DNA from 4 places in the Phyllobacterium sp. GQ127 genome. Region 1 is predicted to be linked to each of the others. Evidence: riboswitches for the same ligand, from Rfam matches in the RefSeq annotation. Region 1 holds a riboswitch; each other region holds the start of a gene.
The links. A riboswitch is a leader RNA that binds a small molecule or an ion and turns the genes downstream of it on or off. The one in region 1 is predicted to bind cobalamin.

Region 1 (7,219 bases):
ATCATTGGCGATAGACAGGGCCTCGTCATCATCTTTGAACGTCGTCACTGAAACGACAGGGCCAAAGATTTCTTCCTGGAAAATCCGCATCCGGTTATGACCCTTGAACACGGTCGGATGCACGTAATACCCCCCGGCAAGATCGCCGGACAGAACATTGCGTTCGCCGCCGATAAGAACCTCAGCGCCTTCCTGTTTGCCAATGTCCATATATGACAGGATTTTTTCCAGCTGTTCACTGGATGCCTGCGCACCAATCATGGTCGCTGGATCAAGCGGATCGCCCTGTACGATGGCTTCCACGCGCTTAAGGGCACGCTCCATGAAACGATCATAGATTGACTCGTGAATGAGCGCGCGGCTCGGGCAGGTACAGACCTCGCCCTGGTTAAGCGCAAACATGACGAAACCCTCGATGGCCTTGTCAAAGAAGTCATCATCCTCAGCCACCACATCCTTGAAGAATATATTTGGTGACTTGCCGCCCAGCTCCAGCGTAACGGGAATAAGGTTCTGGCTGGCATATTGCATGATCAGACGACCCGTCGTGGTCTCGCCGGTAAAGGCGATCTTGGCAATGCGCGGGCTCGACGCGAGCGGTTTTCCTGCTTCCAGACCAAAACCATTGACGATGTTGAGAACACCCGGCGGCAGGATATCGGCAATCAGTTCCGCAAGTACCAGAATGGAGGCCGGGGTCTGCTCGGCAGGTTTAAGCACCACGCAATTGCCCGCCGCCAATGCCGGGGCGAGTTTCCACACAGCCATCAATATTGGGAAATTCCACGGAATGATCTGTCCGACAACACCGAGCGGTTCGTGGAAGTGATAGGCCACAGTATCGTGGTCAATCTCTGAAATTCCGCCTTCCTGCGCACGGATGGCACCGGCAAAATAGCGGAAGTGATCGATTGCAAGCGGCATGTCGGCTGCCGTCGTTTCGCGGATTGGTTTGCCATTGTCCCAGGTTTCAGCCTGCGCCAACACAGCAAGATTATCTTCCATTACCTGTGCAATCTTGTTGAGCATGACGCTGCGCTCAGCGGCACTTGTCCGGCCCCAGGCATCCTTTGCAGCATGAGCGGCGTCCAACGCGGCCTCCACATCGCTGGCATCAGACCGGGCAATTTCGCACAGCACCTGCCCGTTGACCGGCGATGTATTCTCGAAGTAACGGCCTGCCTTCGGCTCGACGAATTTCCCGCCAATGAAGTTGCCGTAGCGTTTCTTGAAGTTGGGTTTGACGGTTCGGTTGAATTCTACCTTGTTCATTGAACTTCCTCCCTGAAGCAACGCGTCAGGGTAAGGACCGGACGCATTGCACGATTTCCATACCGCCTCCTCGCGGCATATTCAGAGGATCGCGCTTTACACCTTGAGTGTCATCCCTGGCAGGCAAAGCGAATGCAGGATTTGTCGCAATATTGAGACACATGAAAGTCTCAGTTCAAGCCAAGCCGTTTAAGCTTGCGATGCAGGGTAGCCCTGCTCATGCCCATCATGTTCGCGGCAATGGAAACATTGCCATCTGCTTTTCGCAGAACTCGCTGGATCACGCTGCGTTCGGCGGCTGCAAATCCTCGTTCCGCATCGGTATCCTGCCCGAGCAGATTCGCCGCCGGCAACGGACTGTTCAAGCTTTCGTCAGTCAGCCCGAGAAGTGCACGCGCCGAACGCGATGCGCCAACCACAAGATCATCCTCGTCCACTGCAATCAATGCGTTCAAAGCCCGGTCATGGCCGCGTTCGCTACCCTGTGCCATGACGATGCGCGCTTTGGGAAAGGCCAATCGGAAATTTTCCGCTTCCACCCGCCGGGCGGCATCCACCACAGCCATGGCAATGAGTTTGACAAAGCCCTCGGTCAGATCGGAACGTGCCGACGATACGTCAATCGCCGCCATCAGCCGCCCGCGATGATCGAAAATCGGTGCTACAGTACAAGAAAGCGCTGTGTTGCGACTGCGGAAATGCTGGTCGCGGTGGATCGTCAGGGCACGTTGTTCAGCCAGCGCTGTGCCAATGCCATTGGTGCCCTCGCACTCTTCGCTCCAGACTGCGCCCGTCCAAAGTCCCGCCTTGCAAAAGGTGGCATCATCGCCCTCATAGCCCCGGCGATCGACTGGAACACCATTCTTGTCCGCTAAAAGGACACAACATCCCGCACCACCCACCGCCGAATAAAGCCGGTCGAGTGCGATTTCTGCGGTTTCTATGAGAGATCCCAGCTCTTCACGCGCTTCACGCAATTCCTGATCGGTCAGCATGTTTGGCGGCGTGCCCTCATCAGGCTTCAAGCCGTAGAGACGCATTGAACGCCCCCAGGATGCAACAACCGCTGACTGCGCGGCAGCGTCACCTGTCACGGCAGATTGGATATGCTCGGCATGTAAGCCGTCATCCTGCGTTCCCATGGTCCTCCTCCGAAGTCCATGTACAGGGTGACGCCTGTTCTCGCCTACGTCAAGTCACCTATTGATGGCGGCAACCGGGGCTGCTCTACCGACGCGATTTAAAGGCGTAGGTCCAAAACGCCCCCGGTTATAATCGCAGCTATTCTCCAATCTCGTCATATGACCTTTTCAGCAAATATGTATCCATGATCCAGCCCTTTTGCGTGCGCGCAACATTTCGCAACCGCTCAATATCGTCAACGACATCGCGCAGCTTGCCGGACATGAGAATCTCGTCTTCCGTTCCTATGTAAGCACCCCAATAAATATCGACATCTTCATCAATTGCCTTGAACGCGCCCTCGCCATCGAGCATCACAATCACGCTTTCCGAATTGTTCGGAAAACCTTCGGCAAGCTTGCGCCCGGTGGTTATCGTAATGGACTCGCCGATTCGATTGAGCACAACCTTATGCTTTGCCGTGAGCGCCTGAATGCTGGTAATGCCGGGAATGACATCATAGTCCAGTTCGAAATTGCCCTTTGCGTTCAGTCTGTCGAGAATGCGGATCGTGCTGTCATAAAGCGATGGATCACCCCAGACGAGGAATGCGCCGCATTCATCATCGCCCAGTTCCTCCATCAGCAGATGCTCATAGGTTGCCTCCACCTTATCATGCCAGTCATTGACACTCGCACGATAGGTCGAGGAAGGCTTCTGGCGCAGCGGTGTTTCAAAATCCACCATGCGATAGTTTGGGTCGGTAATGAACCGCTCGCAAATTTCCCGGCGGATACGCGATAGCTGCTCTTTCTCGGCACCCTTATCCGGAATGAAAAATACATCCACCTGATTGAGCGCATTGACTGCCTGTATGGTCACGTAGTCTGGGTTGCCCGCGCCAATTCCGATGATGAGCACTTTGCGTTTCACTGGGGCACACGCGAGGCCGACGATAGTTCCGACCTTTGACTCTCTTCGATCAAAGCACAGAACAGTTCGTGGAGGCGTTTTGCCCCCACATGTTTTCCGGCATAGGCCTCAAGCTTTATAATCTCCTGGCTTGCAGCTGCAACGATATTGGTGCCGCGAGGCCGGGAGAGCAGCCAGGCAAAAAACACGTCTTCCGGCACAGTTGCCGCGTTGACCGATTGTGGGTTGCTATATTGATTTGTATTGGCGCCGAGTATCATGCTTAACCCCGATTGTTGGGGACAAGGGTCAAGCGCGAAGATTGCAGATAGTCAGCCTGCGGCAAACCATTGCAAGCGACACACCGGGACACCCCGCCCGTGGACGTTCATCATGTTTCGGCAGGTCTCCTGGCTCACAGGTCAGTATTGCTGTCTGGCCTTCCCGGGAAATCCCAGTGACCTTTTGCCTGAACGAATTCAAGCGACAGCAACTCGCTGTTTACAGTTGCGGGGGCAGCGCCGGCATTGGTGAATATCACTTCACCGGCTTCCCTCTTAGCTCCCGGCTTTGCAGCACGGGGAGAACCGGAACACTCTTATAAGAACCCAGCCCACCTATTGAGGTCAACAGGGCAGGCGTAAATTTATCGGGGGGAAACCGGTAAACGGCTGAATGCGGCGTATCACCAATAGAAAATGGCGCAGGCTGGTGCCCGCGCCATTCCAAACTATTCAAACAAGATCAAGCGGCGAGAACTTCTTCCGCATCTTCCGGCACTTCAGAAATTGTCCGCAGGATTTGCGACGCGATCTGGTAGGGGTCGCCCTGCGAATTCGGACGGCGATCTTCAAGATAACCGCGATAGCCATTGTTTACAAAGCTGTGCGGAACGCGGATTGATGCACCGCGATCAGCAATGCCGTAGCTGAACTGGTGGATCGACTGGGTTTCATGCTTGCCGGTAAGGCGCATATGATTGTCCGGTCCATATACGGCGATATGGGCAGCGCAATTCTGCTCAAATGCCGCCATGACCTTTTCGAAGTAATCCTTGCCGCCGACTTCACGCATATAGGTGGTGGAGAAGTTGGCATGCATGCCCGAACCATTCCAATCAGTATCGCCGAGCGGCTTGCAATGATATTCGATATCGATGCCGTATTTCTCAGTCAGGCGCTGCAGGAGATAGCGTGCAATCCAGACCTCATCGGCAGCCTTCTTGGAACCTTTTCCGAAAATCTGGAATTCCCACTGGCCTTTTGCCACTTCAGCATTGATGCCTTCATGGTTGATGCCGGCATTCAGGCAGATATCGAGATGTTCTTCAACGATCTTGCGGGCGATATCGCCAACATTGCTGTAGCCAACGCCTGTATAATATGGGCCCTGCGGCGCAGGAAAACCTGTCTCAGGGAAGCCGAGCGGGCGGCCGTTCTTGTAGAAGAAATATTCCTGTTCGAAGCCGAACCATGCGCCGTCATCATCAAGAACTGTTGCGCGGGTGTTGGAAGGATGCGGTGTCTTGCCATCGGGCATCATGACTTCGCACATGACGAGAACGCCATTCTTGCGTTCACTGTCCGGATAAAGAGAAACAGGCTTCAATACGCAATCCGAGCTTTTGCCCTCTGCCTGCATTGTCGAGCTTCCATCGAAGCCCCAAAGCGGCAATTGTTCCAGCGTCGGAAATACGTCGAATTCCTTGATCAGCGTCTTACCGCGAAGATTTGGCGAAGGGACATAACCGTCGAGCCAGATATATTCGAGTTTATATTTTGCCATTCCGTTTCTCTCATATTTTATTGTGCAGACCGGTTGCGAGGCCTGCATCGTGGAGCGCAGTTCGCAGATAGAATTGACAATGCAAACAGCGTGCCAATTCGCTCAGCCGGATCGCAAAAATTTGAAAAACATATTAGCCGGATATTTTTAGCGGTGCTTTTTGCAGTTTGAAGCTGCCATTGCTATGCTGACGGCTCAAAAAAACCGCTTTTACCAATCGCCACGTTGATGCATTTTTAGGCAGGTGCGGAATTTCTAGGCATGATAAGGCGCAAATTCTGTCGCGAGCTTGGAACCAATAACTCACTTCCGGATTAACGATCTGGAATGAACGAAATGGAGAGTATTATGGAAAGTGCCGGAATCGGGTGGATCGCAGCAATCATCATTGGTGGCGTTGCGGGCTGGCTTGCAGAGATGTTCATGAAGAGCAACATGGGCGTCATCATGAACATCATACTCGGGATCGTGGGCGCGATAATCGCCAACGCGATCCTTTCCATGGTCGGCGTCGTCCTTACAGGCTGGCTGGGCTATTTGATTGCAGGCTTTATCGGCGCCTGTATTCTTATCGCTGTTGCCCGCATGTTCAAACGAACAGCCTGATTTGATTAATGAGAAACGGCAGCGAGTATAGCCTCGCTGCGAATTTCCTCGGTCAATTGAAGCCGTATCCGGGCAAACTCGGGTGCGGCTTTAACCGTGTAATGGCGCGGATGTCCCAGCGGTACCGGCGTGATCGACTTGATACGGCCCGGCCGCGCTGACATCGTAACCACGCGTGACGCCAGAAAAATCGCTTCTTCAATATCGTGCGTGACAAAGATAACTGTCTTTTGTTCCCGCTCCCAAATACTGAGCAGCAGTTCCTGCATCAAGCCTCGCGTCTGGTTATCCAGCGCTCCGAAAGGCTCATCGAGAAGTAGTATTTTCGGATCATTCGCCAAGGCGCGGGCAATTGCCGTGCGCTGCTGCATGCCACCGGACAATTGCTTTGGCCAATGGTTTTCAAATCCTTTAAGTCCCACCTTGTCGATGTAAGAGGCGACAATTTCAGCTTTTTCCTTTGCGCCGACGCCGCGTTCTGTCAGGCCGAAACCGATATTCTGTTCGATCGTCAGCCATGGAAACAGCGTATAGGACTGGAACACGACACCGCGATCTGCGCCTGGACCTTTCACCTCTTTGCCATCAAGCGTGACCGTGCCCGTGGTCGGCCGGTCAAGCCCCGCAACAATACGTAACAGCGTGGATTTTCCGCAGCCGGATGGTCCGAGGATGGACACGAAATCATTGTGCGGAACAGTCAAATCCGTCGGTTGCAGCGCCTGCACAGGCTGCCCGCCGCGAACACCCGGAAAGACACGGCTCACGCCTTTAATGATGAGCGTGCTCATGCGAGCCTCCATGCAAAAAGGCGGCGATTGACCGACTTGAACAGGAAATCTGAAATCAAACCGATAATGCCGATAACAATAATGCCGAAAATAATCTGACCTGTAGCGAGCAGCGCCTGACTGTTGATGATCATATACCCGATACCGGAGGATGCGCCGATCATTTCAGCCACGATGACATAGGTCCACGCCCAGCCTAGAACCAGCCGCAATGTCTCAGCCACGTCCGGGGCATTGGCAGGAATAAGCACGCGCTTGACCACACCTCGGTCATTGGCGCCGAGTGTATAGGCCGCTTCCACCAGGTCTCGCCTTGTATTGGCAACGGCAACGGCAACCATGAGAATGATTTGAAAAACGGCACCGATGAAAATCACCAGCAGCTTTTGCAATTCGCCGATACCCGCCCACAAAATGAGAAGTGGAATAAATGCCGATGCAGGGAGATAACGCGCGAAGGATACAAATGGCTCAAGCAGGGCTTCGATCGGTTTGTAAGCTCCCATCGCAATGCCAAGCGGCACGGCGATAATGGCAGCAATGATGAAGCCGCCAACAACACGCCAGATCGTCATTCCGATATCATAGAGAAAGTTCTGCTCCGACAGCAAAATCCAGCCATCATTCACCATGGTCAGAGGGTCTGCAAGAAAGGTGCTGGATACAAAGCCGCCGAAAGTCGCAAAAGACCAGCCACCGACAAAGAGAATGAAAAACAGAATACCCAGAAG
Region 2 (7,219 bases), on a different contig from region 1:
GCCTCTCGTTCGCGGGCATCACGCTGAACCTGCCCGATGAACAGGATCATTGGAGTTGAATCCTGCATGGCGATATGTATGCCGGGTGAAGCATTCGTCGCGCCAGGTCCGCGTGTGACAAAGCAAATTCCAGGCTTTCCTGTGAGCTTGCCCCAAGCCTCCGCCATCATGGCGGCCCCGCCTTCCGCGCGGCAGATCGTTATGCCGATCTTCGCGTCATAAAGCGCGTCCAACACAGCCAGATAGCTTTCACCCGGTACGCAAAAGAGACGCTCCGCACCATTTGCGGCCAAAGCTTCAACGATCAATTCACCGCCCGTCTTCATTCGGATGCGTCCTTCAACTGTTGGAGTATATCGGCAGTGTGTTCGCCTAAGCGAGGCGAGGGCCGTGTGTAGGTCAATGGTGTTTGTGACATGATGATCGGCGTTCGCACAGAAGGGATAGAACTGCCATGGGAGTCTTCCAGGTCAAGTCGCAATTGCCGCGCCACGATCTGCGGATCGTCGAACATCTCACCAATCTTGTTGATCGGTCCCGCTGGCACCGCATTTTTGGCACAGGCGTTTAGCAGCTCAGCCCGGGTTCTTTTTGAGGTTTCCGTGCTGATGAGCGTTGTTAGTATCGTGCGATTTTCAAGTCTGGATCGGTTTGTGAGAAACCGCTCATCGCTGGCCCATTCCGGATGCTCGATGATTGAACAGAATCTGGCGAATTGCCCATCATTGCCGACAGCAAGGATCAGGTGTCCGTCAGATGTGGGAACAACCTCATAAGGGGAGATATTCGGGTGTGCATTGCCCATACGGTTCGGGCTTTTCCCCGTAGCCAGAAAATTCATTGCCTGATTGGCCATCACAGCTGACTGGACATCGAACAGCGCCATATCCACCATTTGACCTTGACCGGTCTTAGCGGCATGGGCAAGGGCGGCCTGAATGGCAATGACCGAATAGAGTCCGGTAAATACATCCGCGACTGCCAAACCTACTTTTTGAGGCTGGCCATCAGGGTCGCCCGTCACCGACATCAGGCCGGACATTCCCTGAATGATAAAGTCATAGCCAGCCTGCGATGCATATGGGCCGGTCTGGCCGAAACCTGTTATTGAACAGTAGACTAGTCTCGGGTTCTCAATGCTTAGGCTGGCGTAATCCAGTCCGTATTTTGCCAGTCCGCCCACCTTGAAATTTTCAAGCACAACATCAGCTGTCCGGCAGAGCGCTTTTACGGTTTCTTGTCCCTCAGCGGTTGTAAAATCGACCGTGATGGAGCGCTTGCCTCGGTTGCAAGAGTGAAAATACGCTGCGGAAAGGTTCTCGCCTTCTGCGCTGGTGATGAAAGGGGGCCCCCAGCCGCGTGTCTCGTCGCCGCCGGAGGGATTTTCCACCTTTATGACATCGGCTCCAAGATCAGCGAGAACCTGTCCGGCCCATGGGCCAGCCAGCACTCGGGCTAGTTCAATGACGCGTATGCCTTTAAGCGGGGCTGCCGCTTGCTCAGCAATCATCGGCTTGCCTTTGACGCTGTGTGGATAGCCCAATTGGCAAATTCGCTCATGATGAGTTCACGGTTGATTTCGTTTAGGCCCTCATGGCGCGTATCGGGATATATTTTGGTCGTAACGTCTGTAAAGCCGAGCTTGCGCATTCTATGGTCCAGATGATTGACGGAAGTGCCTTGTGCTGTCGCCGGATCTTTGGCACCGCCAACGAGGTTGAAGGGTAGGTTGCGACGCAATTTACTCAACAAGCTATCCTTTGCTCCGGTGAATACCAAATCGAATGTATCACGCCACATGCTCACAGTAGGGCTCCAGCCGCAAAGGGGATCCTTCACGTACAAATCGACCTCAGCAGAATCCCGCGAGAGCCAGTCAAAATCCGTTCGCGGATTGGCTACACTGCGATTCCATTCCTGAAATGTAAGTTTTGGCAGCAGCATGCTTGGGACATCAGAACCTAAAAACATACGTTCAGCCAGTAATAGGCATTGGGCGAACCTTCCCAACATTCCGGCCGAAAAATTTGCGTTCCAGACTGCAGCCGCATCCACTTTTTCTTGATGTTTGAAAACGTAATTAAGCGCGACAAGTCCGCCGAGGGAATGCCCGAAAATGATCAGGGGTAAATCCGGATAGCGTAGGCGCGCTTCATTGTTGACCGCATCAACATCGCGCAACACGGCGTCCATCCCATCTTTTGCAGCAAAGCGTCCCGCCGGTGCGTCTTGTGCTCTCGTCAGGCCATGCCCCCGATGATCATGTGCATAAATGTGAAAACCATGCTCGCTCAGAAATCCTGCAAAACGTTTGTAGCGCAAAGAATGCTCGGCCACTCCGTGATTTATTTGAATGATCCCGCGAACCCGACCCTTTGCGGGCATGTGTCGTATTGCAAGGGCTGCACCAGTACTGGTGGTCAAAACGTCGGTATCATCAAAACTCATGGCAACCTCTTTGCGAGAAGCCCAGTTGAGAGGGTGCCGTAAAATTAGTCAATGTGGAAAACAATCTACAAACTATTCTTAATTTTGGACTATTGTGCTCAATTATTAGTCAGGTGATTTGGTGTGCAATTTTATTTTGCAAAACCCCTTGCAAACCCGTTAAACTTGCCGCAGAACTTTAAACCTGAAGCATATGAGTTTCGCGGGTATTGCAATTTTGCGGTGTAATCGCGAATCGGATGATGTTGTTGCAATGACGAAACGTATTTCGTCTAGTTAGTTTACATGGCCGCTACCGGGAGAAGAGGACGCTTCCTGTTGCGGCACCAGAGGGGAAACCGGGTGACGGAAATATCCGCGCCCGGTTTCGCTCGTTTGGCGAAGGTCGAAATTGATGGGCATCCATTGCCACGGCTGAGGCTTTCGCCTACATACGGCGCAAATTCATTCAAAAGAAATCCCGAGCATCGGAGTGACGCGCGTTATGGCACGCCAATTCATCTATCACATGTCCGGCCTGAACAAGGCATATGGAACCAAGAAGGTTCTTGAGAATATCAACTTGTCCTTCTACCCAGACGCCAAGATTGGTATTCTGGGTCCAAATGGCGCCGGTAAGTCTACAGTTCTGAAAATCATGGCTGGTCTGGATAAGGAATATACAGGCGAGGCTTGGTTGGCGGATGGCGCTACCGTTGGCTATCTGGCGCAGGAACCTTATTTGGATCCAGCCAAGGACGTTATGGGCAATGTCATGGATGGCGTAGCCGACAAGAAGGCCATTCTCGATCGCTACAATGAATTGATGATGAATTACTCCGACGAGACCGCCGATGAAGGCGCCAAGTTACAGGATGTCATCGATTCTCAAAACCTCTGGGACCTTGAATCGCAAGTTGAGATGGCGATGGAAGCACTTCGTTGCCCACCCGGCGACAGCGAAGTAACCAATCTTTCCGGTGGTGAGCGCCGCCGTGTTGCTTTGTGCCGCTTGCTGCTGTCGCAGCCTGATCTTCTTCTGCTCGACGAACCGACCAACCATTTGGACGCTGAAACGACCGCCTGGCTTGAAAAACATCTGCGCGAATATAAGGGCTCCGTGCTTCTGATTACGCATGATCGCTACTTCCTAGACAATGTGACCGGCTGGATTCTCGAACTCGACCGTGGGCGCGGCATTGCTTATGAAGGCAATTACTCTGCCTATCTTGGTGCCAAGTCCAAGCGCATGCTGCAGGAAGGCCGTGAAGATGACTCCCGTCAGAAAGCTCTCGAGCGCGAACGCGAGTGGATTTCCGCCAGCCCGAAAGCACGTCAGGCAAAATCGAAGGCGCGTATCAAGGCCTATGATGCGCTCGTTGACGCCGCTAACGACCAGCGCCCCGGCGATGCCCAGATTCTGATACCGGCGGGTGAACGGCTGGGTCAGGTGGTTATCGAAGCCGAAAATCTCACCAAGTCTTTCGGTGATCGTGTGCTGATCGAAAACCTGACTTTCAAACTGCCACCCGGCGGTATTGTTGGCATTATTGGTCCGAACGGTGCGGGTAAAACCACTCTGTTCAAGATGATCACCGGTCAGGAAAAGCCGGATTCCGGCACTATTCGCGTCGGCGAGACTGTTAACCTCGGATATGTCGATCAGAGTCGCGATCACCTGAAAGCCGACAAGAATGTCTGGGAAGAAATTTCCGGCGGGACTGACATCATCAAGCTTGGCAAGCATGAGATGAACTCCCGCGCTTATGTTTCAGCATTCAACTTCAAGGGTACCGACCAGCAGCAGAAAGTTGGAAATCTTTCTGGTGGTCAGCGTAACCGCGTGCATCTGGCCAAGATGCTTCAGTCCGGTGGCAATGTTCTGCTCCTCGACGAACCGACAAATGATCTGGACACGGAAACCTTGGCAGCACTTGAAGATGCCTTGGAAAAATATGCAGGTTGCGCCGTGATCATCAGCCATGATCGCATGTTCCTTGACCGTCTCGCGACGCATATCCTGGCTTTCGAAGGCGATAGCCATGTCGAATGGTTTGAAGGCAATTTCGAAGATTATGAAAACGACAAGATTCGTCGTCTCGGTCCCGATAGCGTCAATCCAAAGCGTCCAAGCTACAAGCCTCTGACACGCTAAGTATAGGTGGGGAACCGCAAGGTTCCCCGTTGTCTTTGCTGGTGTAATCGCCAGATAATTTGCCGCTTTTCTAAAGCAGGGAACTCTTTGGAGCAAATGATGACTGACCTGTTCGTTAATCGTGACGAAATAGTCCCTTCGCGTAAGGTCAGTGGTCGTGTGATCGGGCTATTTGAGGCACTCGACAGGGATTTTGTCACTTCTCCAACAGATTCACTGGAACTGACTTTTGACGGTATTGTCGGTGACTTTCACGCGGGTCAGACGCGTCGCTCTGGCGGACGTGAGCCTTGGTATCCGCGTGGCACCGAGATGCGCAACGAACGCCACCTTTCCATTCTAAGTGCCGACGAGCTTGACGAGATCGCAGCAGGCATGGGCTTGCCTCAGCTGAAAGCTGAATGGATCGGTGGAAACATGGTGATTTCCGGTATTCCATCCCTTTCGATGCTACCACCCAGATCGCTGATGTTTTTTGAAGGTGGCGTGACGTTGAAAGTCGATGGACAGAATGCGCCCTGCAAGATTGCTGGTCGTTCTATTGCTTCGCATGCGGGTACTCCTGACGAAACCACCACTGCATTGGATTTTGTACGCGTGTCCAAGCGCTCGCGGGGTATCGTCGCTTGGGTTGAAAAGCCCGGGATCATACGCGCCGGTGAAAAAGTTGATATTCGTATTCCCGAACAGTGGATTTACAGGGTCTAAGGCTTGCGCCAAGTGCCTTTTCATGGCGAATAGAAAACAGGTCCGGTGCCAGCAATTTAGACGATTGCGGAGAATCGGGAAGCCGGTGAAAATCCGGCACGTGCCCAGCGCTGTAAGGGGAATGACCGTGCATTATGCCACGGTGGCCGAGAGGCCACAGGAAGGCGCACGGTTCAGCTGAACCCAAGTCAGAAGACCGGCCGGACCCCATAGCCCAAGCTGCGCGGACGGCGGCGAGGGCCTCAAGCGTTGTTAGGAGCAAACAATGCACGAAGCTTTTGATAGTCCGGTTCCAGCGGGTGATTTTACTGACGATGAGCGTGCGGCCGTTTATAAGGCGATTTATACCCGGCGAGACGTCCGCGATCAGTTTTTGTCAAAACCGATCGCCTATGATGTTTTGATGCGATTGCTCGATGCGGCGCACCATGCTCCATCTGTAGGCTTCATGCAGCCTTGGAACTTCATCACAATTCGCGATATGGCCCGCAAGAGGCAAGTGCACCGCGCTTTCGCCAAAGCCAACGAGGAAGCCAAGGCCCTGTTTCAAGATGAACGCCGGGCGCTGTATGCCTCTCTCAAATTGGAAGGCATCCTTAAAGCGCCGGTCAATTTATGCATCACCTGCGACCGGACACGCGGTGGAACGGTCGTGCTCGGTCGCACCCACAACCGCCAGATGGATGTCTATAGCACCGTTTGTGCAGTCCAAAATTTGTGGCTTGCTGCCCGTGCTGAAGGTATTGGCGTTGGCTGGGTGAGCATCTATCACGACAATGACATGCGCCAAATATTAGGTATTCCGGATCACGTTGAGATTGTTGCCTATCTATGCCTGGGCTATGTCGACGAGCTTTTTGATGCACCGGAGCTGGAAAAAAAGGGCTGGCGCAAAAGAATCCAATTACAGGACCTTATTTTTGAAGAAGGCTGGGGCCAGCTCAGCTCAGATCTTCCTCATCCGGATCCAGAAGACGTGTTGCCCGCCATTCCGTCAGTTTGCGATTAATCGCATCAAGCACGAAGAAACGAGCGGACTCTTTGTCATAGCCTTCGTCGCGCAGCGCATCATAGTCTGTATGTTGATGCCGCACATGGGCAATAGCGGCCAACCATACGGCAATCGGCGGCGGCAAGGTCTTCATGTGGGGCGCACCTGCGGCCGCGCGTATTGGTTCCGAATCGGAATAGGGAACGGCGGGTAAAAGCAAGGTCAGCGCTTTGTTGATTGAACGCTGACGGTTCGTTCCTGCACTCATTGATGTCTTTCTAATTTGATTCTGGCGCCTATTTCAGACGCGGCAGAAATTGTCGTCAATGGCAAAAACCTCTTGCCAATCGTCGCCTCATGACATAAACATATCTTTATGTCTTTTGAGGATTGGTTATGGACAGGCACAATCTTAATCTCGACCTGATGGTTGATACGTTGAAAGCGGCAGCTGAGCCTAGTCGGCTACGCATTCTTGCTTTGTTGTCGCGTGGTGATCTAACTGTTTCCGACCTCACATCCATTTTAGGACAATCTCAGCCGCGAGTGTCACGACATCTGAAATTGCTCTTTGAGGCAAGTCTTATCAACCGCTATCAGGAAGGCTCCTGGGCCTATTTCCGTTTGGCGGAATCATTGATTGTGGGAGATATTGCCCGTTCCCTGCTAGATCGCCTGGATTGTTCTGATCCCCTGCTGGAGCGTGACCTTGAACGTCTTTCCTCTGTGAAGCTTCAGCGCCGTGAACGTGCGGCTGCCTATTTTAGCGCGAATGCTTCAAGCTGGGATGCTATCCGCTCGTTGCATGTTCCAGACGGCGCTGTGGAAGAGGCCCTTACCAAGATCATAGGTGCAAGACCGTTTCAAGCGATGCTCGACGTCGGTACGGGTACCGGGCGCCTGCTTGAGCTCTTTGCTCCGCTCTACTTGCGCGGTGT
Region 3 (7,219 bases), on a different contig from region 1:
AGGCTGGAAACGAAAACCGGCAAGGGGTTAAGGCCCTTTGCCTTCAGCGCACTAACCAGTGCTTCCACGGGTTGCATTTGTCCGCTTTGCACCAGTGCCCTGTAAAAGCAGATAGCAACAATTGGAGCATCCGCCACCCAGTGTTTGCGCAATTCGGTTAGCGATGGAGCCGAGCTCCCCGGCCACCAAAGGCCCGCCTTTAACAATGGTGCAGCCTCTTGCGGCTTATCTCCGCCATTGATCATTGCCGCGCAATAATCAAGAAAGCGATGCGCATTCTGCGCTCCACCTTCCAGCAAGTAATGCCAAAGAGCGTCGCGATCCTGACGCGTAACCGTCGAAAACCGGTCCAGACCCGGGTCGGGCTTGTCATCACCCGGCAGAACCGCCAAATGAACCTTATGATTTACAGCGCAGGCGTGGAGCGCTTCCAACCCGTAAGGCCAATAGCTTTCGCCGCCGATAATCCTGACAACGATAAGTTTGGAATATTGGGCTGTCCGCTCGATATAGGCATCGACGGACATGGGATGCGCAAGCGCCATCATATTTGCCAAGCGTAACGACAAGCCATTGCCAGCTTGCCGTTGGGCCATACCAAGGCTCGCAAGTTCTGTATCGGCAGCAGAAAGAAACAGTACATCTCCCGGTGTCTGGCCGAGATCAATTGCCTCGGTGCCTTCAGCAATCGTTCCTTTTTGAGCCAGCAGAAGATGCATTCAATTTCCGATCAGGCTGCAGCAGCATTAACAGCTGATGTAATGGCTGCTGAATCAATATCGTGCAGGCCAATAACAACGAGCCTTGTCTGGCGTTCTTCGCCCGGATTCCAGCTACGATCAAAATAATGCTCGATGCGTGATCCGACGGCTTGAATGACCAGGCGCATAGGCTTGCCGGGTACATCAACGAAACCTTTGAGCCGCAGGACATCATGATCGACGATCACATGCTTCAACTTCTCAACAAATGATTTGGGCTCTGCAACCGGCCCAAGCCCAACGACAAAGCTTTCAAATTCATCGTGATCATGCTCTTCGCCTGCCTCATGTTCCATCTCGTGATGGGACTTGCGGTTCGCAATATCCTCTTCAGTGCCAATACCAAGTCCAAGTAGGAGTTGATTGCTAAGCTTGCCAAAGCTAGCCGAAACCATGTTAAGTGAACGCGATGAGCGGCTCTGCACGTCACTCTTGACCCCGGCAAGTTGAGCTTCGTCAATAAGATCGGTCTTGTTCAGAACAATAAGATCGGCGGCGCGAATTTGATCCTCGAACAGCTCTTCCAGCGGGCTATCGTGATCAAGTGACTCGTCCTGCTCGCGCTGAGCGTCAACCTTATCGTGATCATCTGCAAAACGGCCCTCCGACACGGCGGCAGCATCAATAACGGTAACAACGCCATCAACGGTTACCTGTGTCTTGATTTCCGGCCAGTTAAAAGCGGCAACCAGCGGCTGTGGAAGAGCAAGACCGGACGTTTCAATGACAATGTGATCAAAGCGATCAGGTCGATCCAGAAGCTTGGTCATGGTGGGAATGAAATCATCAGCCACGGTGCAGCAAATGCAGCCATTGTTAAGTTCGATCATATCTTCGTCGCGGCACGCTTCGATACCGCAGCCTTTGAGCAAATTCCCGTCAACGCCAAGATCACCAAATTCGTTGATGATCAGCGCGATGCGCTTGCCATTGGCATTTTCGAGCAGATTTCGGATCATGGTAGTCTTGCCCGAACCGAGAAAGCCAGTGATGACCGTTGCCGGAATCTTGTGACCCTGCATTTTGTTATCCCTTCATTTTGAGCGGCAGCCCTGCTGCCACGAAATAGACTTTTGCCGCAGCGGCAGCCACGGCTTGATGCAATCGGCCTGCGTGATCACGAAACTCACGTGCCATGCGATTTTCCGGTACTATTCCAAGACCAACCTCATTGGAAACCAGAACAATGGCACCCGCGAGATGGCTCAGTGTGTTTATCAGACGTGCTATTTCGGCGTCGATATCACGTTCGGCCATCATTAAATTGGTCAGCCACAGTGTAAGGCAATCGACCAGGATTGCCTTTTCGACACCAGCAAGACTTTCCAGTTTTCCGGCCAGATCAATTGGTTCTTCAACTGTAATCCATCGGGATCCGCGCCGCGCTCTATGATGCCCAATTCGCTCGGACATTTCATCGTCCCACGCTCTGCCGGTGGCAAGATAAATAGCATCCCACCCGGATGATTCGATCAGACCTTCGGCAAAGGACGATTTGCCGGAACGCGCGCCTCCAAGAATAAAGGTAATTTCGCGTTCCAGCGGTTGCATTACTGCTCAAGCTCCGATGAAGCATAATTCTGAATTGCCCAGCCCAGTGCAGTACCAAGTACAACCCAGAAGAAGAGATTGGTTGCCAGTGCTGAGACGGCAAACTCCGAGGCAAGTGTCGGAGGCACCGCTGATGTCAGATCTTCTGCTTCCGGTGCGCCATAAATATGGGGAGCGACAATCAATATAACACCAAGAAGCTTAGCCCAAATCTGCTCACGCAGTACGATCAGATACACGCCGCCCGCCGTCAGAATGACAGTTATCAGCCACCAGGTCTGCCGCATGGCCAGATCCGCTGCAGGCATAGCAGGCAATTCAGGGGCAAGGCTGAACGCCGGTGCAAAATTGAAGATGAAAAATCCTGCAAGCCCCCAATAGATTCCGTTCTGAAGGGTAATGCGCCGACCGAGGAAAAGCGCCGCAGCACCAGTGATCAACGCAAAGCCTGCTCCAGCCACCAGATTGATCAACAACGTATTACCGAGACGTCCAAATGGCAGCTCGGGACCCGCCTCTTCCGCATGTTCGTGCGGAGTAACCGCCGCAGATTCGCTCGCAGAGGCAGGCGTATCATGGGAATGACCTCCGCCGCCCGCACTTTCATACTCTTCCGCATGCAATATCAGCGGTACATTTTTTACATACATGGCCGGTGTTAGAATTATTCCGGCAAACAGACCGGCTATGATTGTAGCCAGCAAATATTTGACCAACATGGAGTCCACTCCCCAATTCCAAAAGCGAGACGCCGGGCACCTGCAAAGGCCCCGGACCAAACAAACCATCATTATTTCAATGCTTAAGGGTCGATAGCTGAATCAGCATTTCAGCTTTCAAAGACTCAATGGCAAGGAAATCCATATGAATGGCGGGTGTCGTGTGCTGTGTCATGCAGCGTTTCAGAATGTGAAAGACCGACGCCATAAATAATAAACACGCCGAGAAGCAATGACACAACAGCCGTCGTCAGACGCGATGCGAGTGGGAGAGAAATCGTATTAGAAGTACGAACAGTAGCCATAACAACCTCCGTGCAGGGCCAGAAGGGAAAATCCCCCTCGGTTTTGGGCACTATTACCCTGTGATTGGCAGGTCTCCTGGCTCGCGGGTCGCAAGATAAATGCCGCCTTCCCGGTTTCCCAGTGACTGCCGTCCGCTTTCGCGTTCAGCATGGCATATATCCTAACCGCTCTACAGTCGCGGGGTCGGCTGCGGTGGGATCGCCCTAATGGGTACGACCGTCGCATTCCCTTTTGATCCCTGGCCTTTGGCCAATGCGGGAACCAATCATCTGCTGAACGTTATTCACCAAGCGCTCTAAAAGTCAAACGAATCTGCGACACCTTGATCGCTGCCTACGCCGTCAGACACGTTTAAGCGCAAACAATGCCTCGATATCCAGAACTGACTCCAATTGCGCTGCAATGGAGTCAAGCGCCGCATCTACACCAGCGTGATAATCGAGAGCGCCCGCAGATATTCCCATGGACTTTAAAAATGCTGCCCGGAATGCGTCCGCGTTGAAAAGCCCGTGCATATAGGTACCGAATACTTTGCCGTCAGCGGATATTGCACCATCCGCTATGCCATCAATATTCACGGCTGGCCGGATGCAATCGGGGCCAGTCGTTCGACCAAGGTGAATCTCATAGCCCTTCAACGGTATGTCAAACTGCAATGAATGGGCTTGGACATTGCGCACGGTCTTCTCCGGCTCCATAACTGTATCAATATCGAGATAACCAAGACCTCTGATTTCCCTGATATTTCCTTCAATCCCTTGGGGGTCAGATACTGTTTTACCCAGCATCTGGAAGCCGCCACAAATGCCGATAATATGACCACCTCTGCGCCTGTGCAGATCAAGATCGCGGTCCCAGCCATTTTCACGGAACCGTTGAAGGTCACCAATGGTGGATTTGGAGCCCGGAATAATGACCAAACCTGCATCTGCAGGGATTCGCTCTCCACTTTTGATCATGACGACCTCGACTTGCGGTTCAGCTATCAGCGGATCGAAATCATCAAAATTGGCAATGCGATCAAGCACTGGAACGGCAATTTTCAACGCCCGCCCATCACCTTTGACCAGCCGTTCCAATACAACCGAGTCTTCCGCCGGAAGACGGGAGGCATCTTTCAACCAAGGGACAACCCCGAAGGACGGCCAGCCCGTAAATTGTGTGATAGATTTCAAACCGTCATCGAAAAGCGAAATGTCGCCGCGAAACTTGTTGATCAGATAACCGGAAATCATATCCCGATCTTCAGGAGAAAGAATTGCGTGCGTGCCGACAATCGACGCTATCACCCCGCCTCGATCAATATCGCCAACCAGAACCACAGGCACATTGGCTTTGACGGCAAACCCCATATTGGCGATGTCCCCTGATCGCAGATTGATTTCTGCGGGCGATCCAGCTCCTTCAACGATGACTATGTCCGCATCGGCACGAACGATATCCCACGACTCCATAACCGCATTCAGCAATCCCGCCTTGTATTGCTGATAATCCCTGCCCTTCGCCTGTCCCCAAACTTTGCCCTGGACAATGATTTGGCTGCCCGTTTCTGACTGAGGCTTCAGCAATACCGGATTCATGTGAACCGACGAGGGCACGCCACAAGCCAGCGCTTGCAACCATTGCGCCCGGCCAATCTCACCACCATCATCGCTAACAGCAGCATTGTTCGACATGTTTTGCGGCTTAAATGGAAAAACCCTCAAACCGCGATTGCGCGCCAGACGGCACAATCCCGCCACCAAAACGGATTTGCCAACGTCAGAGCCAGTTCCTTGCAACATGATTGCGTGTGTCATGGGCTTTGAGTAGCGGATATGTCTTTCTCTTCCTAGTCCCATGCAAGCCGTTGCGCGCTTACGCGCATCCGATAGAGTGACCGGCAGTAATATTCGGGAGGAACTATAATGGATGCAGTCGTTGATGCGGCGGCCGGTCAATTTGAACTCAATGATGATCAACTGGCAATTCAGGATATGGCACGCGCTTTTGCGGCTGATCGGGTAGCACCGAAGGCACTCGCTTGGGACCGCGACAAGCATTTTCCCGCCGATGTCATTCGCGAGACAGGTCCGCTGGGCATGGGTGGCATTTATGTGCGCGAGGATGTTGGCGGATCGGGTTTGAAACGGCTTGATGCCGTGCTGATATTTGAAGCTCTTTCAATGGCCTGCCCTGCCTTCTCAGCATTTATATCAATTCACAATATGTCGACATGGATGATCGACCTGTTCGGAACACAAGCTCAACGACAAGAATTTGTGCCCAAATTGACGTCTATGGAGTGGCTGGGCAGCTATTGCCTGACGGAACCGAACTCCGGTTCCGATGCGGCGGCGTTGAAAACTACAGCTGTTCTGGATGGCGATCATTACGTTTTAAATGGTGCTAAACAATTCATATCCGGCGCAGGCGATAGCGATATTTATGTCACCATGGTGCGCACCGGCGAATCCGGACCAAAGGGCATTTCTGCACTGATCATTCCCAAGGATGCTCCGGGCCTGTCATTTGGCGCAAATGAATTCAAGATGGGTTGGAACGCCCAGTCCACCCGCACAGTTTTATTCGATAATTGCCGGGTTCCTGTAGCAAATCGGCTTGGTGCTGAGGGTGATGGATTTAAAATAGCCATGGGAGGGCTTGATGGTGGCCGTCTGAATATCGCGGCATGCTCCTTGGGTGGAGCTCAATCGGCACTCGACAAAGCGGTTGCTTATGCTTCCGAGCGCAAAGCATTCGGTAAGGCCATCAATCAGTTTCAGGCATTGCAGTTCAAGCTTGCTGACATGGAGACGGATCTTTCAGCCGCGCGAATGCTGCTCTACACAGCTGCCTCAAAACTCGATGCGAAGGCCCATGACGCGTCCAAGTGGTCAGCCATGGCAAAGCGTTTTGTAACCGATAAAGGCTTTGATATCGCCAATGACGCGCTTCAAATCCATGGTGGCTACGGCTATTTGCATGATTACGGCGTTGAAAAAATCGTTCGTGACCTGCGCGTCCATCAGATATTGGAAGGCACCAATGAGATTATGCGGGTGATCATCGCGCGGCATATGATCAAAAACTAAAACAAGATATTCAGGGAGAGTGCTGCGATGACAATAATTGCCTTTATCGGCCTAGGACATATGGGCAACCCCATGGCCGCCAATCTGGTCAAAGCTGGACATACAGTTCTCGGTTTTGATCTTTTGCCAGACAACTTGGCTGTTGCCACGGCCAACGGCGTGACAGTAGCCTCAAGCGCAGAGTTCGCTGTTGCTGATGCAGATGTGGTCATCACCATGCTGCCAGCCGGGAAACACGTTCTCTCAGTCTACGAATCCGTGACAAAAGCAGCAAAACAGAATGCGCTGTTTATCGATTCATCGACGATTGACGTCGATTCTGCGCGCAAAGCACATGAGATCGCCCACAAGAATGGGCTGCTTTCCGTTGACGCGCCTGTTTCCGGCGGTATCGGCGGCGCGGCGGCTGGCACTTTGACTTTTATGGTTGGAGGTAGTGCCGAAGCATTTTCCAAAGCCGAGTCAGTCTTGAAACACATGGGCGCAAAAATTGTCCATTGCGGTGATGCCGGGAACGGTCAAGCGGCAAAAATCTGTAACAATATGATCCTCGGCATTTCCATGATCGGCGTTAGCGAGGCTTTCACATTGGCGGAAAAGCTGGGACTTTCCCATCAGGCGCTTTTCGATGTCGCCTCCACCTCCTCCGGTCAATGCTGGTCGCTAACGACCTACTGTCCCGTTCCAGGACCGGTTGCCACATCCCCCGCCAATAATGATTACAAACCGGGATTTGCCGCTGCGTTGATGCTAAAGGATTTGAAGCTTGCACAGGACGCTGCGAAAAGTGTAGGCGCTGCGACACCAC
Region 4 (7,219 bases), on a different contig from region 1:
ATCGGTTTCCTTCATGGCCGGATGGCTCTTCAGGAAATCGAGAAGCTTCTTATATCCAACATCATCCTGATAATCGAGGAGTACGAGAAACTGCGGATTGCGTGATGCAACAGTTTCCCAAGAGGTGGTGGCCCAGCTGGATTCCAGGTCATCCATGATGTTGACGCCGCCAGCTTCGCTGATCATCGCTGAAGGGATGGCGAACTTTCCAGCGGTGAATGGTTTGTCTTCACCGGAATCATAAAGGAACACGCGGTTACCGCTGTTGGTGCCGACCTTCTTTTTGATCTGTGCCAATTGGGTCTTCCAGCCGGAAATCAGTTTCTCAGCTTCTGCTTCCTTGTCGAAAATTTTGCCCAGCTTTTCGATGTCGCCATAGAGAAGTTCCATGGAAGCGGCAGGGCGGTTTTTATCGAGATGGACGCAGCTCTCGGTCAGTTCGAGGGTTTTGATTCCATAGGGCGCAAGTGTATCGGGGGTAACTTCGCCGCCGATGCGCATGCCGTAATTCCATCCGGCAAAGAAGAAATCAGGCTGCACGGCGATAATATTCTCGAGTGTCGGATTTTTTGGTGCAAGTTCCGGAATGGAACCCTGCTGCTTGATGAAGGCATCATCGAGCTTGTACCAGCCGGTGATTCCGGTCACGCCAACCATTGAAGATTGCAGGCCAAGCGCGAAAGCCATTTCGCTCATGTTGATATCGTTGACGACGACACGTTTGGGAGCGGCGTCGAAGGTCAAAGGTTTGCCGCAACTATCGACGGTTACAGGGAAAGCAAAGGCAGGCGCAGACAGAAGAGTAAATGCGAGGGCAAAAAGGGATTTTTTCATCAAATGCTCCGTGAATGAGAATGGGCGTCATGGATCGGTTCGGGTGCTTCAAACACCATAAGGTCGCGCTGGCGGGATGGGTGCCTGAGGCGCAGCACATCAAGGTCAAATACATCGCTGACAATGCGCGGGGTCAGCGTTTCGTCGGGCGTGCCTGACGCTACAAGCTGAGCGCTGTGCATGACTGCTACATGGGTTGCAAAGGGCGCAACAAGCGGCAAATCATGCAGAACGGCAATGGTCGTGACATTAAGTCCGGCAACGAGCAGGAGCAGTTCGCTGCGCGCCTTTGGATCGAGGTGATTGGTCGGTTCATCAAGAAACAGGATGGCCGGTTGCTGGGCGAGGGCGCGCGCCAATTGCATGCGCTGCCGTTCGCCGCCTGACAATGAACCCAATGCACGACGGCGGAAATGGCTGATCCGCGCGCGCTCCATGGAATCTTCGACGATTTCCCGGTCGACCGTGCGTGTGAAGACGCCCAGATGGGGAATGCGGCCAAGAGATACATAATCCTCGACAAGAAGCTGTTGATCGGGGGCATCGGCCTGGCCGACAAAGGCAAATTGCCGGGCCCGCTCAAGCGGCGACATTGTACCGATAATTTTGCCGTTGAAGCTTATTCCGCCGGACGTCGGTGGCAGCAGCCCGGCCAGCATGCGCAGCAAGGTGGATTTTCCAGCGCCATTCGGCCCGATAATAGCGAGCCTTGCGCCACATCTTATGCCGACCGACGCAGCATCAACCAAAATATGGGTTCCGGTTTTATAGCTCACGGCTGTTGCATCAAGCTGTATATGGCTCACGGGCGCGCTCCCATGCCGTGGAAATATTCTGAGGACTTCGACATGGGTAGGAGATAGCGTAATGTTATAACAATCGTCAATGCCGATTGTTTGAGAGGGTAGATAATATGATGCTGGGTCGAAGTGACGATGCGCGAAACGTTCATACCTGCCAACTTTCAAGGGGAGGACAGAGAACGCAGACGATGAACCGGAAGCTATTCAAAGCATTCGGGTGCCGCTAATGCGGACAGAGGTCATCGCATCGCTCCCGGCACACCCCGTCCGGTTCGAATTTCAATTATGATGGCAGGTCTCCTGGCTCACGGGTCTTGGCAAAGCCTTACCTTCCCGATCTTGCGATCAGTGGCATCATCAGGCGTCGCTCACCGCTTACAGTTGCGGGGGCAGCCACGGTTTCGGTCCCTTTTGGGTACGCCTCACCGTGTTCCCTTTTCATCTCCAGCATTGTCTAGCCGGAGAAACCATCACGATGATTAGTAGTTGAACCGAAGTGAAAATGAAATGGGGTAAAAGAGATAGCACTTGGAAAAAATAGAAGAATGCTATGTTTCCCTCAGGAGTGAGAGGGAGGCTTTCGCCCACCTCCCGTTTTCTGGTTTAATGAATGGAGATCCGGATAGTGAGTGTCCAGCTCGTCCGGGTCTTTTTCAATTCCAGGGTGATAATCAGCAGCTACCCTTTGTTGGCATTGAGTTTCTGCGTGGTTCGACGGGGCTCACCATGAGGAATGTGGTTTGATTGCACATTGGTCGATAACCTTGCAGGAAGTAACTTCCTGCAAATAATAACCTCCCTCATGGTGAGCCCCGTCGAACCACGCAGCAAGCCTAATGCAAATTATGTTACCCCTCTCTTGGATTTGGTTGTGTCGTCCATTTTGCCAGCCCGTTTAAGGTGCAGATTCAGTACGTGCTAAAATAAATGGCAGAATAAGTTTTTTAAGCGTGAACAAGCCGATGGAGTAGGCTAGGCTTCGCATGTAGCCTTTGGCGACATCGATGTTTTATTGAATTTTGGGGCGACATGGCAATTCACGCAGCAGTCTATCACCTGACTCACTATAAATATGATCGCCCCATCATGCTCGGGCCGCAGATCATCCGCCTTCAACCAGCTCCGCACTCGAGAACCAAAGTGCTGAGCCACTCGTTGAAGGTCAGTCCGTCCAACCATTTCGTCAATTTGCAGCAGGACCCTTACGGTAATTTTCTGGCCCGTTTTGTCTTTCCTGAGCCCGTCACGGAGCTCAAGATCGAAGTCGATCTCATTGCCGATATGACCGTCTATAATCCGTTTGATTTCTTCGTCGAACCTGCCGGGGAAATCTGGCCCTTCGCTTACCCTGAAGATATACGCGACGATCTTTCCTTATATATGAAGCCGGAGCCGATTGGGCCGCTTCTGTCGGATTTTCTGGCAACGATTGATCGCTCAAGCACCAATACAGTCAATTTCGTCGTGGACCTTAATGCACGCATCCAGCGCGAGATTGGTTATGTTATCCGCATGGAAACCGGTGTCCAAGAACCGGAAACCACGTTGAATGTCCGTACAGGTTCGTGCCGTGATACCAGCTGGCTTCTCGTCCAGACCTTGCGTCATCTTGGCTTGGCGGCGCGTTTTGTTTCCGGCTACCTTATCCAGTTAAAGCCCGATCTGGTGGCGCTGGATGGGCCTGCCGGGACAACGACGGATTTTACTGATCTACATGCCTGGTGCGAGGTCTACTTGCCGGGTGCCGGTTGGATTGGCCTTGATCCGACATCGGGGTTGCTGACTGGCGAAAGTCATGTCCCGCTGGCCGCAACACCTCATTATCGCAATGCTGCACCGATTTCAGGCATGGCTGAACCGGCCAATGTCGAATTCGGTTTTGACATGCGGGTAACGCGCGTCTCGGAGCATCCACGCATTACCAAGCCATTTTCCGATGAATCGTGGGACGCGCTCGATGCGCTTGGCAACAAAGTCGATGCGCTGCTCAAGGAACGGGATGTTCGCCTGACCATGGGCGGCGAGCCGACATTCGTTTCAATTGACGATTTTGAATCCGGCGAATGGAACACCGATGCCGTTGGCCCAACCAAGCGGGAAAAAGCTGACAAGCTGATCCGGCGCTTGCGTGATCGTTTCGCGCCGGGCGGATTTCTGCATTACGGGCAGGGAAAATGGTATCCGGGGGAGAGCCTGCCGCGCTGGACGTTCTCACTCTATTGGCGAAAAGACGGCCAGCCCATCTGGGTCAATCCTGATCTTATCGCCGCGGAAAACAGCAAGGCGGATGTCAAACCGGACGATGCCGGCAAACTGCTGGTGGAGATGGCTGGCGAATTGGGCGTTGAAGACGATATGGTTGCCGCCGCCTATGAGGACCCCGCAGAATGGATCGTCAAAGAAGGCAATTTGCCGGAGAATGTTGACCCCTCAAACTCCATGCTGAAAGACCCGGAAGAGCGCAGCCGCATGGCGCGTGTTTTCGAACGGGGACTAACAGAGCCAACAGGATTTGTATTGCCGGTGCAGCGCTGGAACAGCCAGGCCGCGCAAGGTCCGCGCTGGCGCAGTGAAAAATGGACTACGCGGCGCGGCAAGCTCTTTCTGGTTCCGGGCGACTCTCCTGTCGGTTACCGCCTGCCGCTGGGCGCTCTGCCACATGTGCCGCCTTCCGAGTTTCCCTTCATCGTGCCGGTTGACCCTTCCGTAGAGCGGGGTCCTTTGCCGGATTCGCCGGCATTAACCGGCATTGATGTGAGAGACGAGCCGCAAGCGGTTGCTTCGTTCACCGCCGCTGAAGGCAATGCCCAAGAGCGTGTGGAGCAGGAACTGGGAGAGATTGGCGGCGCGGTGCGTACAGCCATTTCGGTTGAACCGCGCGATGGCCGGTTGAGCGTGTTCATGCCGCCGGTTGAGGCGCTTGAGGACTATCTTGAACTTGTCGGGGCGGCGGAAGCTGCTGCCGCCAAACTCGGCTTGCCGGTTCATATCGAAGGTTACGGACCGCCGCAGGACCCGCGCATCAGCGTGATACGCGTTGCTCCCGACCCTGGCGTGATTGAAGTAAATATCCATCCGGCTTCGAACTGGCGCGAATGCGTGGCAACAACCGAGACGATTTATGAGGAAGCTCGCCAGACAAGGCTTGGCGCTGATAAATTCATGATTGACGGGCGGCATACGGGCACTGGCGGCGGCAATCATGTGGTGGTTGGCGGCGAAACACCCAATGACAGCCCGTTTTTGCGCCGTCCGGATCTTCTGAAAAGTCTGGTTTTGCATTGGCAGAGACATCCATCCTTGTCCTATCTGTTTTCAGGCATGTTCGTTGGCCCGACCAGTCAGGCGCCGCGTTTTGATGAGGCGCGGCACGACAGTCTTTACGAACTGGAAATCGCCATGGCGCAGGTGCCTCTGCCAGGGCGTGGAACACCGCCTTTGCCTTGGCTGGTGGACAGGCTGTTCCGCAACCTTTTAGTGGATGTGACAGGCAATACGCATCGTTCGGAAATTTGCATCGACAAGCTTTTCTCGCCAGATGGTCCAACCGGGCGGCTTGGCCTCGTCGAATTTCGCGGTTTCGAAATGCCGCCCAATGCCCGCATGAGTCTCGCACAACAATTGCTGGTTCGGGCATTGATTGCCCGCTTCTGGAACAACCCGATCGAAGGCAGCTTCGTGCGTTGGGGTACGACATTGCATGACCGCTTCATGCTGCCGGCTTTCGTCTGGGCGGACTTTCTCGATGTGCTGGCCGACCTGCGTCAGAACGGATTTGATTTCCGGCCGGAATGGTTTGAGGCGCAATTGGAGTTCCGCTTTCCCTTCTGCGGTGAAATCGTCAATGAAGGCGTCAGACTGGAATTGCGGCAAGCGCTTGAGCCTTGGCATGTGATGGGCGAACAGGGCGCTATTGGTGGCACGGTGCGTTTTGTTGACAGCTCTGTCGAGCGTTTGCAGGTGAGGGTCGAAGGCTATAATGCCGCGCGTTACAGCGTTGCCTGCAATGGCCGCGAAGTGCCGCTGAAAATGACTGAGACCAATGGTGTTGCTGTTGCAGGCGTTCGCTACAAGGCTTGGCAGCCGCGCTCTGGCCTGCATCCGATGATCCCGGTCAACGCCCCGCTGGTATTTGACATTTATGATCAATGGTCGGGACGGGCTATCGCAGGCTGCACCTATCATGTCGCCCATCCGGGCGGACGCAGCTACGACACATTCCCGGTTAACTCCAATGAAGCGGAGGCGCGCAGGCTCGCGCGGTTCGAGCCCCGCGGCCACACGGCTGGAGCCTATGAGCTGCGAAAAGAACAGGCATCGCCGGAATTCCCGATGACGCTGGATTTAAGAAGGCCGCGTGGTTGAGTTGTGCGTGGTTCGACAAGCTCACCATGAGTAAGGTGGTTTGGCTTCATAGGTAGCTGTGAGATCGTAGAACTACTCAATGCAATCCTCAACCTTCCTCATGGTGAGCTTGTCGAACCACGCACAATAAGTATGCAGCGGATATGAAACACCCTATAGATTGATGATGTCGCAAGTGAATAAAACCAAGGCACCCATAATTCCCAGCCTGCTGGCGGGCTACAAGCCCTTGCCGGGAATTGCCGACGAAATGATTGATCCTGCGGGTGCCGTTCGGCCCGGCTGGGAAACGCTGCTGCATGCGCTGGATGAAATCGGCCCGGAAAAATTGGCGACACGTTTTGCGCGCGCCAATCAATATCTGCTGGATGCTGGCGTATTCTACCGCATCTATGACGAGACGGGCACGCAGGAACGCCAATGGCCGCTTGCCCATATTCCCCTGCTTATCAATCAGGAAGATTGGGATACGATTACCGCTGGTTTGACCCAGCGCGCCGATCTGCTTGAAGATATCGTTTCCGACATTTATGGCGAAGGAAAGCTTGTACGCGATGGCGTGCTGCCGCCTGACCTGATTGCATCGAACCCGGAATTTCTGCACCCGGTGGCCGGTATAAAACCGGCAAGCGGACGCTTCCTGCATTTTTGTGCTTTTGAATTGGGTCGCGCTCCAAATGGCCAATGGTGGGTGCTGGGCGACCGGACACAGGCACCGTCGGGCGCAGGATTTGCGCTGGAAAATCGTGTGGCAACCACCCGCGCTCTGTCCGATATTTCCGCCTCAATGAATGTGCATCGGCTGGCGGGCTTCTTCAAGGATTTCCGTGACTCCATGCAGTCGCTGGTCACCGATCCGCAGGCCCGTGCTGCGATCCTGACGCCGGGCCCCAACAATGAAACATATTTCGAGCACGCCTATATCGCCCGCTATCTTGGCTTCATGCTGCTTGAAGGCGACGACCTGACGGTTGCCAAGGGCAAGGTGATGGTGCGTACCGTTTCAGGACTGAAGCCGGTTGATGTGCTTTGGCGCCGAATGGATGGTGCCTATATGGACCCGCTCGAGCTTAAATCAGATTCGTGGATCGGTACGCCGGGCATGGTGGGTGCCCTGCGCAGACGCTCTGTCTCGCTGGTCAATGCGATTGGTTCGGGCATTCTTGAAACCCGCGCCTTGCTGGCTTTCCTACCAGCCATTTCAAAAGCCCTGCATG

Region 2: linked by a shared signal. The riboswitch ahead of bluB (5,6-dimethylbenzimidazole synthase) and the one ahead of AC6CHM_RS12995 (hypothetical protein) in region 1 are both predicted to bind cobalamin.
Region 3: linked by a shared signal. The riboswitch ahead of AC6CHM_RS05585 (CbtB domain-containing protein) and the one ahead of AC6CHM_RS12995 (hypothetical protein) in region 1 are both predicted to bind cobalamin.
Region 4: linked by a shared signal. The riboswitch ahead of AC6CHM_RS11450 (ABC transporter ATP-binding protein) and the one ahead of AC6CHM_RS12995 (hypothetical protein) in region 1 are both predicted to bind cobalamin.

Annotation. Positions count from the first base shown of each region.
Region 1 is NZ_JCAXDZ010000003.1:200,017-207,235, forward strand. It holds gene adh (aldehyde dehydrogenase) at 1-1,272, opposite strand, end outside; gene AC6CHM_RS12985 (GAF domain-containing protein) at 1,443-2,414, opposite strand; gene cobF (precorrin-6A synthase (deacetylating)) at 2,554-3,327, opposite strand; gene AC6CHM_RS12995 (hypothetical protein) at 3,324-3,587, opposite strand; cobalamin riboswitch at 3,690-3,913, opposite strand; gene AC6CHM_RS13000 (glutamine synthetase beta-grasp domain-containing protein) at 4,051-5,091, opposite strand; gene AC6CHM_RS13005 (GlsB/YeaQ/YmgE family stress response membrane protein) at 5,440-5,697, shown strand; gene AC6CHM_RS13010 (ABC transporter ATP-binding protein) at 5,703-6,488, opposite strand; gene AC6CHM_RS13015 (ABC transporter permease) at 6,485-7,219, opposite strand, start outside.
Region 2 is NZ_JCAXDZ010000001.1:1,260,311-1,267,529, reverse strand. It holds gene AC6CHM_RS06475 (thiamine pyrophosphate-binding protein) at 1-326, opposite strand, end outside; gene AC6CHM_RS06470 (CaiB/BaiF CoA transferase family protein) at 323-1,510, opposite strand; gene AC6CHM_RS06465 (alpha/beta fold hydrolase) at 1,507-2,448, opposite strand; gene ettA (energy-dependent translational throttle protein EttA) at 2,933-4,582, shown strand; gene AC6CHM_RS06455 (MOSC domain-containing protein) at 4,682-5,290, shown strand; cobalamin riboswitch at 5,317-5,509, shown strand; gene bluB (5,6-dimethylbenzimidazole synthase) at 5,556-6,299, shown strand; gene AC6CHM_RS06445 (DUF2293 domain-containing protein) at 6,232-6,549, opposite strand; gene AC6CHM_RS06440 (ArsR/SmtB family transcription factor) at 6,678-7,219, shown strand, end outside.
Region 3 is NZ_JCAXDZ010000001.1:1,079,828-1,087,046, forward strand. It holds gene cobN (cobaltochelatase subunit CobN) at 1-719, opposite strand, end outside; gene cobW (cobalamin biosynthesis protein CobW) at 731-1,783, opposite strand; gene cobU (bifunctional adenosylcobinamide kinase/adenosylcobinamide-phosphate guanylyltransferase) at 1,788-2,312, opposite strand; gene AC6CHM_RS05580 (CbtA family protein) at 2,312-3,031, opposite strand; gene AC6CHM_RS05585 (CbtB domain-containing protein) at 3,157-3,336, opposite strand; cobalamin riboswitch at 3,386-3,618, opposite strand; gene AC6CHM_RS05590 (cobyric acid synthase) at 3,679-5,136, opposite strand; gene AC6CHM_RS05595 (isobutyryl-CoA dehydrogenase) at 5,245-6,411, shown strand; gene mmsB (3-hydroxyisobutyrate dehydrogenase) at 6,439-7,219, shown strand, end outside.
Region 4 is NZ_JCAXDZ010000002.1:643,484-650,702, forward strand. It holds gene AC6CHM_RS11445 (ABC transporter substrate-binding protein) at 1-834, opposite strand, end outside; gene AC6CHM_RS11450 (ABC transporter ATP-binding protein) at 834-1,640, opposite strand; cobalamin riboswitch at 1,911-2,124, opposite strand; gene AC6CHM_RS11455 (transglutaminase family protein) at 2,667-6,002, shown strand; gene AC6CHM_RS11460 (circularly permuted type 2 ATP-grasp protein) at 6,169-7,219, shown strand, end outside.